DNA from 2 places in the Erwinia sp. CGal63 genome. Region 1 is predicted to be linked to the other one. Evidence: predicted binding sites of a transcription regulator. Region 1 holds the regulator's gene; the other holds the start of a gene.
What was found. The regulator CRP, encoded in region 1, controls carbon source genes, mostly activating them, when cyclic AMP is high. The targets are predictions, from matches to a motif close to ATGTGANNNNNNTCACAT.

Region 1 (5,472 bases):
CGTGACGGTAAAGCCAATCGTCGCCAGCCCGTAGTATTTGCGGATTACCAGATAACCCGCCAGCGTCAGCGTCAGCATCACCAGCAGCACCGCCGATTCCGGCACCTGAAAACGCAGCGTGAGCGCGGCTATCACCAGACCGGCCAGGGTACCCAGCGCGCGGTGCTGGATGCGCACTCTGGTTGCGCTGTAGCCGTTCTGGCTGACGAACATCACCGTCATCAGAATCCAGTAAGGCTTGGGAAGATTAAAGAACAGCGCCAGCGAACTGGCGAAAGCGAGCATCACCGCAAAGCGACCTGCGGTACGCAGCGCGGCGGATTTCAGCGACAGATAGCTTTTGATAGCGGGCAGCAGCGGCAGGCGTTTTTGCCGATCCGCCATCAGATCGCGCTGATAGAGCGGACGCTGGGTGCGCAGCACGCGCGCGATGCGGCTGAAGTGCCAGGCGCAAAAGTTGCCGACCGGATTGGCGGGATGCTGGCGGGCAATTTTCTCCAGCGCCTGAAGCGGCTTCTCCATGCTGAATCGTTCAGGCAGGCGGTGATAAAGGATATCGTCCGCCAGCTCGCGCAGCCTGGCGGCGATGGTTTGCGCGTTCCAGCGGATCACCGCTTCGGCATGGCTCTGCTCCACCAGCTTCTGCACCTCTTCCGGCTGGTGCAGGCTAACGGCGATATGCTCCTGTAAATCCAGCGCCACCTGAAACGCGCGGGTCAGTCGTTTGTGATGATTATCGTTGCTCGCGGCGAGCATATGCATCTGCTGATAGCAGGTGTTGATCAAATCGACCGCTTTCTGCTGGCGCGCCAGCAGCGGCGGCAGCGCTTTTTCCGGATCGGCGAGCTGCGTCAGCAGGGTATATTTCGCTTCGCAGTAGTCGGCCAGCTCGCGATAGAGCAGGCTCAGCGTCTCCCGCATCGGCTGCTCTTTCCACAGCCAGAACCAGAACCAGTTAAACAGGCCGTACCAGACCGTGCCCAGAATATAGAGCGACGGCGGCTGCCAGATGGGCATGCGTCCGGCCAGGCTCAGCGTGAATATGCCGGCGATCAGCGCGCCGGGCAGCAGCCTGCCGTGCAGCGGACTGATTTCGCCAGTGACGCCCAGCAGCATGGCCATAGAGAAGAGGATAACGGGCAGCGGAACGGCGTAGTCGCCCAGATACTGCACCAGAAAGCTGCTGAAGGCGAAGAGGCCGCCGCCGATTAGCAGGCGTTTAAAGAAGCGTTTATGCGGCGTATCCAGACCGGCGATATTGCAGCAGGCCGGCACCAGCGAGAACAGCAGGCCGTTTTGCAGATTGCCCAGCAGCCAGCCGACGGCGACAGGCAGGCAAAGCACCAGCGTTTGCCGCAGGGCGTAATTGACTTCGGGATGATAGATGATTCGGCGCCACATCACTCTGTACCGGCTGAAAAGGCGCAACAGCATCGTTGCGCCATACAAACAGAGCGGCTTAGCGTGTGCCGTAGACCACGATGGTTTTGCCGTGCGCCGAGATCAGGTTCTGATCTTCCAGCATCTTCAGGATACGGCCAACGGTTTCGCGCGAGCAGCCGACGATCTGACCGATCTCCTGACGGGTGATTTTGATCTGCATCCCGTCCGGATGGGTCATGGCGTCCGGCTGTTTAGCCAGGTTCAACAGCGTTTGCGCGATGCGGCCCGTCACGTCAAGGAAAGCTAAATTGCCTACTTTCTCGGAGGTGACCTGCAGACGGCGCGCCATCTGCGAAGAGAGACGCATCAGGATTTCCGGGTTAACCTGAATCAGCTGGCGAAACTTCTTATAGGAAATTTCTGCCACTTCGCAGGCCGTTTTTGCGCGCACCCAGGCGCTGCGCTCCTGACCCTCTTCGAACAGGCCAAGCTCGCCGATAAAATCGCCCTGATTAAGGTAAGACAGGATCATCTCTTTGCCTTCTTCATCCTTGATCAGCACCGCTACCGCGCCTTTGACGATGTAGTAAAGGGTTTCCGCTTTCTCGCCCTGGTGGATCAGCGTGCTTTTGGATGGATACTTATGAATATGGCAATGTGACAGGAACCATTCAAGTGTCGGGTCTGTTTGCGGTTTGCCGAGAACCATTCGCTGTTATCCTCTGTTGTTATCTTGCCTAAATACAGGGGCAGAGTTCCCTGACAGGCGTTGAAATAGTCAAGCGCTTCCCATGCAGGAAAGTTATTCGGCTCTCTGTCGAGCGCCGGGCTCGTTATGTCGTCCCGTTTCGTCTGGTCTGTAGAGTACTGACGAAATACAGCCTTGTTTGTAGCACAGCTTTGCATGAGTGTCTTCTGTTGTCTCGCTTCAGCATAGCGGGAAATCTGCCGCGCTGCCGTTTTAGCGATCGAAGCTGACAGTCGCTTAACTGAATGAATTAGAGGAAGTTGTTAAACTTACCTCTACAGAACCGGCGGCGATCCCGGCCTTTTTTGGGAGAATCCTCAGCGTGCTGGCAGGCCGTGCACGGGCGGAAAGCTATTGTATCGCTTTGCCTTCCATCAGCCGCTTGACCAGCGGCCCCATAATCAGCTCCATCGCCAGCCCCATTTTGCCGCCCGGCACCACCAGCGTATTGATATGGGAGATAAAAGAGCCCTGCAGCATCGCCAGCAGATAGGGGAAGTCGATATTTTCCAGCGCCTGAAAATGGATCACCACAAAGCTTTCGTCGAGCGAAGGAATGCCGCGCGCGGCGAAAGGATTGGAGGTGTCCACGGTCGGCACGCGCTGAAAATTGATATGGGTTCGGGAAAACTGCGGCGTAATGAAGTTGATATAATCCTCCATTGAGCGCACTACGGAATCCATCACCGCCTCGCGCGAGTGGCCGCGTTCGCTGGTATCGCGGATCAGTTTCTGAATCCACTCCAGATTGACGATCGGCACCACGCCAACCAGCAGATCGACATGCTGCGACACATTATTTTGCGGCGTCACTACGCCGCCGTGCAGACCTTCGTAAAACAGCACGTCGGTCGGTTCCGGCAGCGGCTGCCACGGCGTAAAAGTGCCGGGCACCTGATTCCACGGTACCGCTTCGTCGTAGGTATGCAGGTATTTTCTGGACTGGCCGCTGCCGCTGCGGCCATATTCCGCGAAAGTTTGCTCCAGCAGCGAAAAGTCGTTGGCTTCGGGGCCGAAGTAGCTGATATGACGGCCCATATCGCGCGCTTTGCGGATCGCCATATCCATTTCCGGCCGGGTGAAACGGTGGAAGCTGTCGCCTTCCACTTCCGCCGCGTGCAGGCTGAGCTGCTGAAAAATCTTGCGAAAGGCCAGGCTGGTGGTGGTGGTGCCCGCGCCGCTGGAACCGGTCACGGCAATCACGGGATGTTTGGCGGACATAGTCGGGTTTCCTGTGAGCGTTATTCCGCCATTGTTATCACGTTTCGCTATGGCGTGTCATCATCCGCGCCTTCGGCGATGGCGCGAAAAAGGGTTAATTAATAACAACAAAGTGCCGGATGGCGCAAAAAATTCACAGGTGCCAGCCAGCCTGCCGCGCTTAACGAATCTGCCCTTTTGGCATAATGTTGACGGTTTCGTGCAGTTCCGACCACACCAGCACGGCTTCGCCGTTGGTGAGCTGACGCTTAACGTCGTTGACCTTCTGCTCCAGCGATCGCTCCTGTTCGCCATAGTCAGTGCCTTCGCGCAGCACAAAAGCTTCGATCAGGTTAGCGAGCGTCTCCGGGTCCAGTTCTTTCCAGGGAATAATCATCGTTGTCCAGCCAGGTTGAAAGCCATTGCGGAATACGCTGCTCCAGCCACATTTGCGGCCTCAAGAGCGTTCCGCCCACAAATCCCACATGTCCGCCATGCTGCGTCAGCTGATACTCCACGCAGGCGGGCAAGGTGCCTGCGGCAGGGATCACTTCTTCGGTCATAAAGGGATCGTCTTTAGCATGAATGATCAGTAAAGGTTTGCGCACGCCGGGCAGCAGCGGCAGGGCGCTACAGCGGCGATAGTAATCCGTCGCGTCCAGAAAACCATGCGCTCTGGCGGTGATGGCGTCGTCAAACTCCCTGAGTCTCTTCAGCGCTTTAAGCTGCGTCAGATCCACAGGCAGCGTGCCGGGCCAGGCGTTGAGTTTACGGGCGGCATTCTGCTTCAACAAGTTTAGCAAATAGCGCTGATAGAAACGCGAGAATCCCTGCTCCAGCCGCTGGCTGCAGGGCTCCAGCATCAGCGGCGCGGAGACGATAACGCCCGCATCCAACAGGCAATCCTCGCCCTGTTTACCCATCAGGCAGCCCAGCATATTGCCGCCGAGAGAAACGCCGACGGCGGCCGTAGGCGCTTCGCCCCAGCGTTCACGCAGCCAGCGCAAAAAATAGCTGGCGTCTTCGGTTTCGCCTGAATGATAGATGCGCCGCAGCCGGTTCGGTTCGCCGCCGCAGCCGCGAAAATGCATCACCACGCCCAGCCAGCCGTGCCGCTGACAGGCTTGCAAAAGCCCATGCGCATAGGGACTGTGAAAGCTGCCCTCCAGACCGTGGAATAGCACCACGCGCGGCTTATGGCTGGCCTGTGCCGGATCTTCGCTCCACGCCAGATCGATGAAATCGCTGTCCGGCAGCGTCAGGCGCTGCCAGTGCGGCCGCAGAATAACCCGGCGGCGCACCAGCCGCGGCAGCACGGTTTGCAGGTGCGCGTTGCTCATTCCCGCCAGCGGGCGAAAAGTCTCTTGCGAAGCAGGCGTAAAATTCATTTTTAAAAGGCTTCCAGGATTCCTGTCATACTGTTAGCTTCGACAGGTTCGTTTTCGTCTTGGGTCAGGAGCGCCCGTTTCATATGGAACTGAAACTGTTTTTGTCTATGCTGGGCTTTTTGTGGGTCGCCGCTATCACGCCAGGCCCTAATAATATGTTACTCACCGCCTCGGGCGCCAACTTTGGTTTTCTGCGCTCGCTGTGGCTGCTGATCGGCATCATGCTCGGGATGCAGATCATGCTGCTGCTGGTCGCGTTCGGCATAGGCGGCCTGATTCTGCTTTATCCCTCTCTGCATCTGTTCCTGAAAATCGCCGGCAGCCTTTATCTGCTCTGGCTGGCATGGAAAATCGCCACGGCAAAATATGAAAAGCTGGAGACGGGCGAAGCGCCAGCCGCGCCGATGCCGTTCTGGCAGGGCGGCCTGCTGCAGCTGATCAACCCTAAAGCCTGGCTGATGGCGCTGGGCGCGGTCGCCAGCTTCAGCCTGGCGGGCGAAGCTTATCGCGGCTCCGTTATCGCCATAAGTTTCGCCCTGGCGCTGGTCAATCTGGTTTCCGGCCTAATCTGGCTCGGTTTTGGCTCGCTGATTGGCCGCATTCTGCATAGCCGTCGCGCCTGGACCCTCTTCAACGTTTCAATGGGACTGCTGACCGCCGCCTGCGTGCTGCTAATCTGGCGCTGAGCAAACTTGCGCGCAAGCCGGCGCCTGAAGCCGGCTTCGCTCTGCCGCTTTTCGGCAATGCAATGCG
Region 2 (5,472 bases), on a different contig from region 1:
CACAACACCGCCGGCGAGCTGATTTTCAGCCACAACCTGGACGAAGATATCGCGCTTGAGCTGTTTGCTTTACATCATCGCCACGAGGATATCTATACCAACGTCTATCGTGATGAAGAGTGGTTCCTGAACCGTCATCGGTCGGAAGAGATGGATTTTTTCCGCGAGTCCAACTTCAACTATCAAACCTATCAGCCGGACTCCCTGCCGACCGACGGCATCAGTAAAGTGTTCTTCACCTGCGCCAAACCCGAGCTGCTGATCCCGCTGGAAGAGGCGCTGATCGCGCGCTGGGGCGATCGCGTCAACGTCAGCTTCTCGCTGCCGACCTGTCTGGAAGTGATGGCGGGCGGCGTATCTAAAGGCCACGCGCTGGATGCGGTTTCGCGGCTGTTGGGCTTTGGCCTGGCGGACTGCATCTCCTTTGGCGACGGCATGAACGATAAAGAGATGCTGAGCATGGCGGGCAAGGGCTGCATTATGAGCAACTCGCACCAGCGCCTGAAGGATCTGCTGCCGGAGCTGGAAGTGATTGGCAGCAACGTGGATAACGCCGTGCCGAACTATCTGCGCAGGCTGTACAACGTCTGAAAGAAAACCGCCTCCGTAAAGAGGCGGAAATCTTAGCGTTGTAAAAAGTTTACCGCCTTGTCCGGAAAGTCGGTAAACAGGCCGTCGACGCCCGCCTGGTTATAGAGAACGTCGTAGACCCGATCGACGTTTTCCGCCCAGTCGGGCAGCTGGTCGGCCCGCACCGTATAAGGATGAACCACCAGGCCGTTCTGATGCGCCTCTTTCACCATTGGCGTGAAGCGCAGCGTCTCTTTGTCCGATCCGGCGGCTATCAGCATATGATAATCGGGGCCGATGCCGTCGACGTAGCGCGCCAGCGTTTTCATCGCGCCGGGCTGCAGCATCCAGTCATAGCTGTAGTTGACCCACTTGCCGTTTTGCTGCTCCTGAGTCTCTTTTGACGCCGTTTCGGTAATCAGCTGTACCAGTTTTACCTCCATGCCTCTTTGCGGTTCCAGCTCGGTTTTAATCCGTTTAAGCTCGTTGTAGTCAAAGCACTGCAGATAAACGCGATCGCTTTTCGAGGTATAGCCGTACTGCTTAAGCGTATCCAGCACCTTCGCGGAAATATCTTTGCCTTCCTGACGGTGGAACCAGGGCGCTTTGATCTCGGTGTAGATGCCGATATTTTTCCCCGTCGACTGGTTCAGACCCTGAATAAACTCAAGCTCTTCGGCAAAGGTATGGATACGAAAATCAGATTTGCCCATGGGAAAGCGCTGCGGAAAAGTCTGCGTTTTTTTACCGTCCTTTAGCGTAAAGCCTTCGGTAAACTTCAGCCCCTTGATTTCCGCCAGCGTAAAATCGATAGCGTAGTAACGGCCATCTTTTCTGGCGCGATTGGGATAGCGATCCGCTACGTCCGTCACGCGATCCAGGTAGTGATCGTGCAGCACAATCAGTTGATCGTCCTTCGTCATCACCAGATCCTGCTCCAGGAAGTCGGATCCCTGCGCGTAGGCCATCGCTTTCGCCGGCAGAGTATGTTCCGGCAGGTAGCCGCTGGCGCCGCGATGGGCGATAACGATTTTGCCTGTTTCAGCCGCCGTCGCGCCGAGTGAAGCGCCCAGCAGCAGCAGGGCTATCAGCTTATTCATTGCATCACCTCTCTTTTATGTTTGCGCTCGCTCAGCATGGTGATAACCAACAGCACGACCGCCAGCACGCCGCCGCCGATCATCACGATAAAGCCGCCGTCCCAGCCGAAATAATCCACCGTATAGCCCACGATGGCGCTGGCGGCCACCGAACCGCCGAGATAGCCGAACAGCCCGGTAAAGCCCGCTGCGGTGCCCGCCGCTTTCTTCGGCGCCAGCTCCAGAGCATGCAGACCAATCAGCATTACGGGGCCATAAATCAGAAAGCCGATAACGATCATACAGGCGATATCCACGCCGGGATTGCCGGGCGGATTCAGCCAGTAGACCACGGTGGCCAGCGTTACCAGCAGCATAAAGAAGACGCCGGTGGCGCCGCGATTGCCTTTAAACACCTTATCGGACATCCAGCCGCACAGCAGCGTGCCGGGAATACCGGCATACTCATAAAGAAAGTAGGCCCAGGAGGATTTATCCAGCGTGAAATGTTTGACCTCTTTTAAATAGGTCGGCGACCAGTCGAGAATGCCGTAGCGCAGCAGATAGACGAATACGTTAGCCAGCGCGATATACCAGAGCAGTTTATTGGGCAGCACATACTGCATAAATATCTGTTTCGCAGTGAGTTCTTCCTCCTGGCTTTTATCGTAGTCGGGCGGATAGTCGTTTTTATACTCCTCGATCGGCGGCAGCCCGCATGACTGCGGCGTATCGCGCATCAGCGCAAAGGCGAAAACTGCCACCAGCATGGCGGCGAAGGCAGGCATATAAAATGATGCTTTCCAGTCGTTAAACCAGTACATGCCAAGCAAAAACAGCAGCGGCGGAATGCCGCCGCCGACGTTGTGCGCGCAGTTCCAGACGGAGACAATGCCGCCGCGCTCTTTTTGCGACCACCAGTGCACCATGGTGCGTCCGCAGGGCGGCCAGCCCATCCCCTGAAACCAGCCGCAGAGAAACAGCAGCACGAACATCACCATAATGCTGGAGGTGGCCCAGGGCACAAAGCCCATAAACAGCATAACCGCCGCCGCCAGTATTAATCCGGCCGGTAAAAAGACGCGAGGATTGGAGCGATCCGAAACGGAGCCCATAATAAATTTTGAAAAGCCATAGGCAATAGAAATACCGGAAAGCGCGAATCCTAAATCGCCGCGGGAAAATCCCTGTTCAATCAGCGAGGGCATGGCTAACGCAAAATTTTTCCGCACCAGATAATAGGCTGCATAGCCGAAGAAAATGCCGAAAAATATTTGCCAGCGCAGCTTGCGATAAAGCGGATCGATTTCGCTGGCGCTTACGCGCGGCCGATGCGCCGCAGGTTTGAAAACAGATAACATAACAGCCTCCGATGGCGATGTTTTTTCTCTTTTATGAATCCGTGCAGGAATAAATAAGAATATTTACCGTAGCGGGCAGAGCCTAAAAGAAAGCGAGCGCGATCGCTGTGAAGAGAGACGCAAAGATGACAGTTTTATGACAGCCAAAACCAATTATGTGGCGGATATCTCTCTATGCCTGCGCCGCGAAAAGAGAAGAGTGTGAGGCCGTTCACTGAAGCTGGCGTCGCTGTATTTTTTGTGACCGGATGTCAACCAGATATTTCCCCATCGGCAGAGGCTTTTCGCTACACTGTGCCGACTTTTTTACCAGGGATTTTTATCGTGACCTTATTGATCGTCACCACTATTTTGTGGGCCTTTTCATTCAGCTTGATAGGGGAGTATCTGGCGGGCCAGGTCGACAGCGTCTTCTCGGTGCTGATCCGTCTGCTGCTGGCCGCCGTGGTGTTCCTGCCGTTTCTGCGCTGGCGCGGCCACCGGCTTTCAACGCTGCTGCTCTATATGGCCGTAGGCGCGCTGCAGCTGGGCGTGATGTACCTGTTCAGCTTTGAAGCCTATCTCTACCTCAGCGTTTCCGAGTTGCTGCTGTTTACAGTGATGACGCCGCTTTATATCACGCTGATCTACGATCTGATGAGCGGTCGCGGCGTGCGTTCAGGCTATCTCCTGAGCGCGCTGCTGGCGGTAGCGGGCGCGGCCATTATCCGCTACGACAAAGTCAGCGATCACTTCTGGTACGGGCTGCTGCTGGTGCAGCTGGCTAACCTCTGCTTCGCGGTCGGCATGGTGGGCTACAAGCGGCTGCAGGAAACACGGCCGATGCCGCAGCATACCGCTTTCTCATGGTTCTATATGGGCGCGGCGCTTGTCGCGGTCGTCGCCTGGTTTCTGTGGGGCAATCCGCAAAAGCTGCCGACCACGACGCTGCAGTGGAGCATTCTGATCTGGCTGGGCGTTGTGGCGTCCGGGCTGGGCTACTTTATGTGGAATTACGGCGCGACGCAGGTGGATGCCGGCACGCTGGGGATTATGAACAATATGCATGTTCCTGCAGGCTTGCTGGTTAATCTGGCGATATGGCAGCAGCAGCCGCACTGGCCAAGCTTTATTATTGGCGCTGCGGTGATTTTTGCTTCACTTTGGCTACACCGACGCTGGATAAAATAACGCGATGCTTTAGCAGGGCGCGTCGCGCCCTGCTAAAGCTATAACTTAACCAGCGATGGAAGTGACAAACTCATTTAGTTTCGCGGCAATTTTATTAATGCCTGTTTCAATGGCGCCGCCAATACGGCTGCCCAGATCCTCACCCGCAGTTTTTACCTGCTCTGCGGTATAGCCCAGATTGCCCAGCGACAACGCTTTATACAGGCTGGAGAATACGGAGCCATAAATTTCAGTGGCTTTTTCCTGAATCTTACCTGCGCCACTCACAGCGGCAACTTCAGTAGTATTAAGCTCTCTCATGATATATCCTTTTTCATGGTTAACGTATTTACGGAATGTAAATAGCATCGCGGATAATATGAGCGTTATTTTATATTGTCAAGAAAGTGTAAGGCGGAAAGATTTATTTTACGGCGTGATTTATTATTTCTGACGTCTTTTAATAAAAGGCAGCCCGAAGGCTGCGAAATGAATTATTGTTTTTTAGCAGGAGCAGGTCTTAATTTTAATGTCATTCCTTTCAGGAAATTCCTTAAAATTTGATCGCCGCACTCGCGATAATTTTTATGACCAGGCTTGCGGAAAATCGCGCCAATTTCAGACTGACCTACGGCAAAATCAGCCAGTTTAAGCACGTCGATAATATCGGTAGTTTTTAAATCAAAAGCGATTCGCAATTTTTTAATAATAATATTATTCGTCATTTTGCGCTCAATAGAGGGTTCCGGCGCATCTTCGCTCTTGCCGCGGCGCTGGAAAATCAGACCGTTCAGGAAATAGCCCATGATCACGTCCGGACAGGCGCGAAAGCCCGCTTCATCCTCTTTTTTCAGAAAGCTTTGCATCTCCGCTTCGCTCACTTCACTTTCCGCCAGCGCCAGAATGGTGACCATTTGGGCATCGCTCAGATTCAGCATATAGCGCACGCTGCGCAAAACGTCGTTATTGGTCATAGAAATCTCATCGGTTCAGGATCGTTGGCCGCATTATAGAGACAAATGACGCCGGATAAAGGAATACCGTCAGCAAAAAGCCGACGGCGGATAAGCAGGGCAATTATAAATGGCTGAGCGAAGCGGGCAGCGGCGCACCTGGCGCGGAGGCGTCTCTGACCAGCGGCAGATGCTCGCAGGCGTGCTGGCGGGCGGAATGAATAAAAGCTTCTACTACCGGTTGCCGCTGCTCACCGTCGCGTACGGCAGCGTATAAACGGCTCCATAATCCCTGGCCAAGCGTTTTCGTTACCACCAGCCCCTGAGTCTCGAAGCTCTCCACCACCCAGTGCGGCAGCG

Region 2: the regulator CRP is predicted to act here: its motif matches at 3,166-3,183, upstream of glpT (glycerol-3-phosphate transporter).

Annotation. Positions count from the first base shown of each region.
Region 1 is NZ_JAKUMN010000008.1:44,147-49,618, reverse strand. Features, by position in the region: gene MKZ79_RS19380 (YccS/YhfK family putative transporter) at 1-1,401, opposite strand, end outside; gene crp (cAMP-activated global transcriptional regulator CRP) at 1,460-2,092, opposite strand; gene MKZ79_RS19370 (phosphoribulokinase) at 2,483-3,352, opposite strand; gene MKZ79_RS19365 (YheU family protein) at 3,513-3,728, opposite strand; gene MKZ79_RS19360 (hydrolase) at 3,685-4,719, opposite strand; gene MKZ79_RS19355 (LysE family translocator) at 4,803-5,405, shown strand.
Region 2 is NZ_JAKUMN010000010.1:23,265-28,736, reverse strand. Features, by position in the region: gene yigL (sugar/pyridoxal phosphate phosphatase YigL) at 1-591, shown strand, start outside; gene glpQ (glycerophosphodiester phosphodiesterase) at 624-1,670, opposite strand; gene glpT (glycerol-3-phosphate transporter) at 1,667-3,010, opposite strand; gene MKZ79_RS20800 (carboxylate/amino acid/amine transporter) at 3,335-4,180, shown strand; gene MKZ79_RS20795 (hypothetical protein) at 4,226-4,528, opposite strand; gene MKZ79_RS20790 (DUF1456 family protein) at 4,654-5,133, opposite strand; gene metR (HTH-type transcriptional regulator MetR) at 5,237-5,472, opposite strand, start outside.